DNA from 2 places in the Lacticaseibacillus huelsenbergensis genome. Region 1 is predicted to be linked to the other one. Evidence: riboswitches for the same ligand, from Rfam matches in the RefSeq annotation. Region 1 holds a riboswitch; the other holds the start of a gene.
What was found. A riboswitch is a leader RNA that binds a small molecule or an ion and turns the genes downstream of it on or off. The one in region 1 is predicted to bind lysine.
Positions count from the first base shown of each region.

Region 1 (4,697 bases):
ATTTTTGCTTTCTTCGGCCGGTTGAAAGAAGAAAATCAAATTATCTTTTGGCTGGTGATGGGCAAAATAATCCAGAATTCCTAGCGCGACTGTCATGTGGATGTCATGGCCGCAAGCATGGGCGATGCCGGGATGCTGCGAGCTAAACGGTAAGCCGGTTTGTTCCGTTACCGGCAAAGCGTCAATGTCGGTCCGGTAGCCGATGGTTCGCTGCGGGTTTTGTCCGTGAACTTTGACCAGTAAGGCAGTCGGCAATTTAGGCAGTGTCCGAATGGTGAGGTGGGTTTGCGGAAAACTTTGCACCGTTTTAAGTAGGAAGGCATGCGTTTCTTTTTCCTGCAAGGCTAGCTCGGGGATTTGATGGAGCTGGCGGCGAATGGCAATCAATTCAGCTTCCTTCATTAAAGGTCACAGCTTTCTGAGTTCGTCGAGCAGGACGGTTTTGGCTTCGGTTTGATCGTTAACCTGCTTGATGACTTTGGCGGGAACGCCAGCAACCACCGTGTGTGCCGGCACATCGTTAATGACGACGGCCCCGGCGGCGATAACTGCACCTTCGCCGACCGACACACCTTCAAGAACCACGGCATTGGCGCCGATCATGACGTGATCACCGATTGTGACAGGCTTCGCTGACGGCGGTTCTACCACGCCGGCCAAAACGGTACCGGCACCAATATGGCAATGCTTGCCGACAATCGCTCGACCGCCCAGCACCGCACCCATGTCGATCATGGTGCCATCGCCGATTTCAGCGCCGATATTGATAATGGCGCCCATCATGATCACCGCATTGTTGCCGATCAGAACCTGGTCGCGGATGATGGCGCCGGGTTCGATCCGGGCATTTTCCGCTTTGATATCCAGCAAAGGAACGCCGGTGTTGCGGCCCGCGGCTTCGACATAGTAATCATCAAGCTTGGCCTTTTTCAGAATTGGCTGGATAATCGCCCAGTCGCCGATGACCGTTCCGGTGTGCTCCCCAACGAATGCGTGAACACTTTTTGGAAAGTGCAAATCAGCTAACTCGCCTTTGAGATAGACCTTAACGGGTGTTGTTTTCTGACTGTTGGCAATGGTTGAAATGATCTTTTGGGTGTCTAATTGTGCCATGATGGCCTCCTATTTGGTTGCGGTAGTAGCGTTGTTGGCGGTGGTTGCGGGTGCTGACGAGCTCGGTGCGGCGTAGTGGTGATCGTGCTGAATCAAGTCAGCGTAAGTTTCGCGCGTGACGACCAGCTGAGCTTGGCCATTTTCAACGAAAACGACGGCCGGCCGCGGGTTGCGGTTGTAGTTGGATGCCATGGAGTAGCCATAAGCGCCGGTGTCGAAAACGGCAACGACATCACCTGGCTGCGTGGCGGGCAATGGGGCATCGTCGATTAAAATATCCCCGGATTCGCAGTACTTGCCGACGAGATGGACATGCTCGGTTGGCTTGGCGGTCGGGTGATCGGCAACCACCGCAGTGTATTGCGCCTGATAAAGGGCGGGCCGAATGTTGTCGCCCATGCCGCCGTCAACTGCAACATATGGCCGCAGCCCAGGTACGTCTTTACGGCTGCCGACCGTGTAAAGGCTGTAGCCGGCGGGGCCGACAATCGACCGCCCCGGTTCAATCCAGACTGCCGGAAGCTGCCAATCAAGCTGGCTGCTTTGCGTCTTGAGGGTGCTCAGAATGGCTTTGACAAACGCTTCTGGCGGCAACGGATCATCCTGACTGGTGTAAGCAATCCCGAAACCACCGCCGACATTGAGCACTTGCGGGGTGAAACCGAATTGCCGGTGCCAATTGTCAAGGACAGCCAGCAGCTTTTGGGTGACGGCTTCAAATCCGGCTACTTCAAAAATCTGCGAACCGATATGGGCGTGGATGCCGAGCAGATTCAGATGTTCGTCGGCTAAAATCTGCTTGGCTGCTTCATCTGCCTGTCCGCTTTCAAGATCAAAGCCGAATTTACTATCGGTTTGACCAGTTTGATCATAAGCATGGGTGTGGGCACTAATCCCAGGAGCGACCCGAATCAAAACATCTTGTTGGCCAACTGCTGCGTTCAAGAGCTCATCAAGCAGATCCAATTCATGAAAATTGTCCACGATGATCGTGCCGACGCCGGCATCCAGTGCTTGTTGCAGCTCAGCTTTGCTTTTGTTATTGCCATGAAAGCTGACTTTTGCCATGGGAAAATCGGCGGCCTTAGCCGTGTACAATTCTCCGCCGGAAACCACATCGACGTGAATGTCTTCAGCCTTCGCGATATCGTACATCGCAATGGTCGCAAACGCCTTGGAAGCATAACTGACAGCATAACGGACGTTGGCAGCCTCAAAAACTTGTTTAAACGCGCGAATCTGGTGGCGAATCGCTTCGACATCATACACGTAAAGCGGCGTTTGAAACGTGTGCGCCAGCTGACTGGCCGCAACGCCGCCGATGGTTAATTGACCTTCTTGATTTGTAGCAAAATTCATATCAGGCATCCTCCTTGAGCGTTCACTGGGCCGGTTTCTGGCCCAGTGAACGCGTTACGGCAGGGCAATGGCAAACGAAAAGGGATCCTTTTGTTTGGCCACGCGTCAAACAAAAAGATCCCAACTTGCAATCTACTTGAATGATAGCGCCCCGCTTAGGTTTCTAAGCGACAGTACAGGATTTATTCAACCCTGGCCCAACAGGCTTGCCGATCCCGGCGCCCCCATTTCGGCAACCGCCCCTTTCACCAAACGTCACCGCGAAGGATCTCGCTCGATTCGGATACTCATGTTGGTTGCAACCTCTATCTGTTTATCACCAGACTATAATAAAAAAACGAAAGCGTCAAGAGCGTGAACTGGGCCGGTTAGAAACCGGAGTGTAAGTGGCCTCAGGCGTGATGGCCCGAACTTGGCCATTGCGCCTGAGGTCCTTACACGCAGGTTTCTGGCCCAGTGAACGCGTTAACGAGAGCAGCAGAGAAAACCAGTGAGCGTTAGCCATTGCGCTCAAACTCTTTACATACAGGCACGTTCCTGCACCAACTAACTTTTCGTCACCTGATACCCAAAACTCACTCGCCACCTGTTTGAGCAAAAAAATTAGAAACAAATTTCAACACTTTGTTTCTATGCAATGCCGGTAGAACATGCCGATTTTCCGCCGCCGCTGGGGGTTGTGTTTCTGCGAGAGTCTGCTAAAGTACAAAATAAAATGACAGAGTTCTCATTTGCAGAAACGAGTTGGCGAAACGCGATGTCTGTGAGCGAATAGCTGCGAGTTGCTTGCGATAGAGAACCCATTAGGGAGGCAGTTTATCGTGCGGGTCGTAAAGTTTGGCGGGTCATCATTAGCAAATGGGTCGCAGTTTGCCAAAGTTGTGGCAATCATGAAAGCAAATCCTGCGCGGCAGGTGATGGTGACTAGCGCGCCTGGTAAACGGCATCCCGGTGACGTTAAAGTGACAGACTTGTTGATTCAGTATGCCCAAGCGGTCTTGCGCCATGAAAATGCAACTGCAGTCGTTACCGAAATTGTTGCGCGTTATCACGCAATCGCCGATGATTTCGGACTTGATCCCCAAGTCATGCAGCAAATCAGAAAAGAACTATACCAATTACCGAAAAAGGCATTTGCCAATCGCGATTATCTTCTGGCCGGATTCAAGGCTCGCGGCGAAAAGTTGAATGCGTTTCTGATGACCGCCGTTTTGAATCATGAAGGTATTGAAGCTACTTATGGCGAGCCGAAAGACTTGGGCATCGTGGTGACCGATGATCCGAATGATGCGGAAGTTTCACGTGAAACTTACACGCATTTGGAAACTTTTAGTCGACCGCTGGGTGTGCTGGTGGTGCCTGGGTTCTATGGGTATACCAGTAAAGGTGCCGTTGCCACTTTTTCGCGCGGCGGTTCCGATATCACCGGAGCCATTCTCGCCAACGGTTTTCACGCCGACTTATATGAAAACTTTACCGATGTGGATGGGGTTGCCGCAGCTGATCCGCGTGTGGTGGCAAATCCCCAGATGATTCAGGAAATGACTTATCGGGAAATGCGGGAGCTTTCATATGGTGGGTTTGGCGTTTTTCATGATGAAGCAATTTTGCCAGCCATTGCGGGACAGATTCCCATTAATTTGAAGAACACTAATCATCCCGATGCTCCTGGGACCATGATTGTTCCCGAACAGCATTTTGTTCCGAAGCACGCCATTACCGGCATCGTGAGTTCGCAACACTTCGGCGCCATTTACCTGCATCGTTATCTATTGAATAAGGAAGTCGGTTTTACACTGAAGTTGCTGCAGGTTTTGGAGCGACACGGCATCAGCTACGAGCATATGCCAAGCGGGATTGACGATCTGACGATTATTCTGGATGATCGACAGCTGAACGAGGCCAAGCGGAAGGCTGTGTGCGATGAGATCCAAGCGGCGGTCCATCCCGATGTTTTGAAGTGGATCGATGATTACGCGATTATCATGGTTGTCGGCGAAGGAATGGCGCAGCGGACTGGCTTGATTCAGACGATTTTGCAGCCGTTAGCGAGTGCCGGTGTTCACGTGTCGATGATCAACGAAGGCGCCTCGCAGATTTCACTGATGCTAGGCACCTCGCGGGAGTCAGCCAATCGCGCGGTCAAGGCAATTTACAACGCCTTTTTCATTCCGATTAATCAGCGTCTGGAGGTACACTAACATGGTGACATTGCAAAAAGTTCA
Region 1 is NZ_CP120687.1:1,318,034-1,322,730, forward strand. It holds gene LHUE1_RS05900 (N-acetyldiaminopimelate deacetylase) at 1-402, opposite strand, end outside; gene dapD (2,3,4,5-tetrahydropyridine-2,6-dicarboxylate N-acetyltransferase) at 409-1,113, opposite strand; gene lysA (diaminopimelate decarboxylase) at 1,123-2,472, opposite strand; lysine riboswitch at 2,609-2,788, opposite strand; gene LHUE1_RS05915 (aspartate kinase) at 3,294-4,673, shown strand; gene dapF (diaminopimelate epimerase) at 4,675-4,697, shown strand, end outside.

Region 2 (4,697 bases), 1.3 Mb from region 1:
TAACCATCAAAAAACGGCTCTAAAACGCAGCAATTTGCGTTTTAGAGCCGTTTTAGTTTAGCGAGAATTCATAACTATGGCGAGAAAAGCTGCAGTCAGAAAGCCAATCAGGTAACCCGTTAATTACGCTCACTTGGTCGCCTGATGCTCGCGGTGAGGTGAAAGATCGACTTTTTCTAGCGGAATCAGTTTGGTCTTATGCTTCACCTTGTACCAAACAAATAAAACGATAAAAAGTGGAATCGACATGTAGGAAATCAGTAGGCGTCCCCATGCAAAATGTTGCACCGCTTGCAAATCCTGACCCACAATCACAATTAAGCTCATGATAATCGCCAAAATCGGGCCAACCGGGAACCATTTTGCATGATATTTTAACTCATGAACATCATGCCCTTGCTTCACAAACGCACGGCGGAAGCGAAAATGCGACACCGCAATCCCAAGCCACGCTAGGAATCCGGTCAGACCGGATGCGGCGACCAACAGTTGGTAAACATGGGGTCCCATGATGCTGGTTAAAAATGTCAAACCACCGACCAGCGTCGTCAGTAGTAAGGCTGCAATCGGAATACCGCGCGTATTCGTTTTTTGAAAAACGCGTGGCGCAAATCCGGATCCGCCCATGGCCCACAACATTCGGGTTGAAGCATACATGCCGGAATTGGCAGACGATAAAACCGATGTCAGAATCACGGCGTTCATCACGCTGGCCGCTCCGGCGAGGCCAATTCGATCAAAAACCAGCGTAAACGGAGAAATTGCCACTTGATCAACACTGGCGCCTAACAGGTTCGGACTGGTATAAGGAATGATGGCGGCAATGACAGCGATAGACAAAATATAGAACAATAAGATCCGCCAAAACACCTGCTTAATCGCCTTGGGAATGCTGGTTTCCGGGGTGGCACTTTCGCCCGCCGTAATTCCGATTAGCTCGGTACCTTGAAAAGAAAACCCTGCAACCACGAAAACCGCTAATGTTGCCGGTAACCCACCAACAAACGGCGCCGCCCCGGTCGTATAATTTTTAAAGCCGATGGGACCGTGTCCGCCCATGATCCCCAGAATGGTCAACAAACCTACGACCAGAAAGACCAGGACAGTGATCACTTTGATTAATGACAGCCAATATTCGGTTTCGCCAAACGACTTAACGGAAATAATGTTAATCGTAAAAATGAGCGCCAAAAAGCCCAGCGAAAACAGCCAGCCCGGCACATCCGGCAACCAGAAGTGCATCACAATGGCCGTTGTTGAAACATCGACGGCAACGGTGATCGCCCAGTTAAACCAGTAGTTCCAACCTAAGGCAAAGCCAAACGCCGGATCAACAAACCGGCTGGCGTACTCTGAAAAGGAACCGGATACCGGCACATAGGTGGCCATTTCGCCTAAACTGGTCATCAGAAAGAACACCATTAACCCGATACCAATATATGCCGCGATAGCGCCGCCCGGGCCGGCAGTTGCAATCGCGCTGCCGCTGGCGACAAAAAGTCCGGTGCCAATACTGCCGCCGAGAGCAATCATTGAAAGATGCCGGGTTTTGAGTTCTCGCTTTACCTGATTCGTTGCTGACTTTGCCACAAATGTACTCCTTTGCTGAATGGGTGAGATGTTAAACGTTGGGTTTGTTACGGTTACAGGGCGTTTAAGCACCAAAAAAACCGGTGGGTGTCAGTAACTAACCCATCGGCTTATTCTACTTCTCGTCATGAATAAACGTGATCCGATTTGTTAGCGCCCCGCGATAGTCGCGACAGTCCAGCAGATGTTATCCACTGACCCAACACCGCCTTACTGAACTAAGCCGGCATTTCGGCACCTTTCCCTTTAACAACTGCGCATCTGGCGTTCAGGCCATTGCAGTTGCGACTGATGAGCGGTGCGACCTCTAATCTTGATTATGGTTCACGTTATCATGTCTTGTTTCTAACGGCAACCGGCTCTCACCCGGTTTTAACTCAATTTTCAGCTTTGCGGATGTCATCGACTAAACTAGCCGTGTCAAAGTGCTGCTTTAAGAACGGTTCGTCATCGGTTGGCAAGTGTAACTGAAAGTCGCTAAACTTTTGTAAAAATAATTCGCCACTGTCGAGCTCAAATCCGAGAATGTGCCCGCCCATGTGATGATCAGCCGACAAAAAGTGCAAATGGAAACCCGGCGATACCGCACCGGCATAAAGATCCGGTGAAAAGTACCCGATCAGCGTGCCTTTGACGTTATCGGCATGGAATTCTTTTTGGCCCGAAGCCGTCTCTGTCAACGTCGGGTAAGGAGGTTGTTGCGGCAACACAGCGCGCGTGTGCATTTGCGTGAAGGTCCCTTCGACCCTAACTGCCGCAAAAAGATTGCTCGTTTGTAACCGATCAAGAACCGCTTTCTGAAACCCGGTCAGATCCAACCCCTGAAGCTTCCCGGCCGAAACATCGTCTTGATAATGAACATTCGCAAACGGCACTTTCTCATCCGCTGCAACTTCACGAACAGTCCCCTGTGCATTCACCTGATAAACTTTGCCGGCTTGAATAATCAACTCGCCATCAAGGCCGGTCAACGTGCCAATACCAGTGTCACCGTGTTGCAACAACGCTTCAATTGTCTGCGTTCCGGCAAACAAACCAGGCACTAACATTGCCAGTGTCCCATGTTGATACAATCGATCCGTTTCCAAAAAGAAGTCCCTCCTTTTGCGCAGGGTTGGGCCTGCAGCCGCCCAGAATCAACCTGCCGCCAACGATTAATAAATCTGGTCAGGCAGCATTGCCGCGCCGAGTTCCGCATTGTCGGAATAATCGACCGGAATGTCAACCAGCACTGGCCCTTTAGTCGCAAACGCTTCATCAAGCACCTTGCCAAGTTCACTCGGTTTATTGACCCGCAGACCCTTGGCACCAAAAGCTTCTGCATACTTCACAAAATCAACCGGACCAAAGTCGACACCTGCTGCCCGACCATATTTCATCTCTTCTTGGAATTTTACCATATCATAATGGCCATCGTTCCAAATAATATGAACCAAATCAGCCTTCAAACGAACGGCTGTTTCTAGCTCTTGCCCCGAGAAAAGGAAGCCGCCATCGCCTGACACTGAAACTGCTTTTTTGCCCGGACGTACCAAAGTCGCCGCAATCGCCCAAGGTAAAGCAACCCCTAGCGTCTGCATCCCATTGGAAAACAGCAAGTGGCGCGGTTCGTAACTCCGAAAATGGCGGGCCATCCAGATATAGTGACTGCCGACGTCCACAGCAACTGTCATATCGTCAGTCACGCGTTTTTGCAATGCGGCCACAATACTGAGCGGGTGTAAGACTTTTTGATCTGAGAGGGCTGGCGGAACATCACTTTCCTGTAATTTGGCCTGTAACTCTGTGAGATACTGCTTGCTTTCAGGCGCAACCTGATAACCCCGCAGTAACGGGACTAAAATATCGAGTGTCTGGGAAATATCACCAATCAGCTCTGTTTCTGGCTGGAAGTTATGATCGATTTCCGCTGGCACATCGTCAATGACGATGATGCGCGACTTGCCATCCGCGTTCCAGTTACGTGGTTCGTATTCAACCGGATCATAGCCGATCGCAATGACAAGATCGCTGTGTTGCAATAACATATCCCCCGGTTGGTTGCGGAACAAACCCACCCGGCCAAAGAAATTGTCGATTTGGCGGTGAGAGATAATACCTGCACCTTGGAAGGTTTCAACAACCGGCAACTCGGTGACTGACAACAACTCGCGAATCTCTTCGGTTACGTCGCTTGATGACGCGCGCATTCCCAAAAGTAAGACAGGCAGCGATGCCTCTTTAATGGCATGCGCCAGGTAAGTCATATCACTAGGACTCGCCGGCCCTAACTTTGGCGCCACCAGCGGCTTAATCGGTTCCGAGTTCACCGGTGAATCAGTGACGTCTTGAGGAATCGACACGAAGCTTGCCCCTTGCTTGCCGGATTCCGCGGCTTGATAAGCATTGGCAATGATTTCACTAACATTGTCCGGATCCTGCACTTCAGCGGCATATTTGGTAATCGGCGCAAAAAGATCGGCGTTACGCATGCTTTGGTGGGAACTACGCAACAGATCCGCCCGCTTTACCTGACCAGACAAAGCCAAAACCGGATCACCTTCAGCGGTTGCGGTCACCAGGCCAGTTGCCAGGTTTGAAGCACCTGGTCCGGAAGTTGTCAGGACAACGCCGGGTTTGCCAGTCAAACGCCCGATCCCGGCAGCCATGAACGCAGCGTTCTGTTCATGCCGTGCCACGATTAATTGCGGACTCTTTTCCGATTTGGGATGCTCCAAGGTTTCAAAAACCCGGTCGATTTTGGCGCCGGGGATACCAAAAACATAATCAATCCCGTGATTTGCCAAACTTTCGACAATTAAATCTGCGCCATAGCGCTTCTCTTCTGCCATTTCGCCACTTCCTAAATTATTGATGTGTTTCATAATACGCTTTTTGTGTTCCGTTTCAAGCCTAGTTTTTTTGAAAAACACTGACTAAACAGAAATGTTCTGTTACATATTTTTCATCAATCTGTATCAATTATAAAATTGGTCGAGTCGGTCGGGAGTCACTTAGCTGATGTTTTTTAGCATCATCTTGATTTTAAACGAAACGGCATAAACTTTGCTTAAAAACTGCTCACAAAGTGCCGTGGGGACGGGTCAGATTATTTGTTTGCTTACAGG
Region 2 is NZ_CP120687.1:10,711-15,407, forward strand. It holds gene LHUE1_RS00045 (amino acid permease) at 130-1,590, opposite strand; lysine riboswitch at 1,734-1,908, opposite strand; gene budA (acetolactate decarboxylase) at 1,968-2,678, opposite strand; gene alsS (acetolactate synthase AlsS) at 2,745-4,421, opposite strand.
Region 2: linked by a shared signal. The riboswitch ahead of LHUE1_RS00045 (amino acid permease) and the one ahead of lysA (diaminopimelate decarboxylase) in region 1 are both predicted to bind lysine.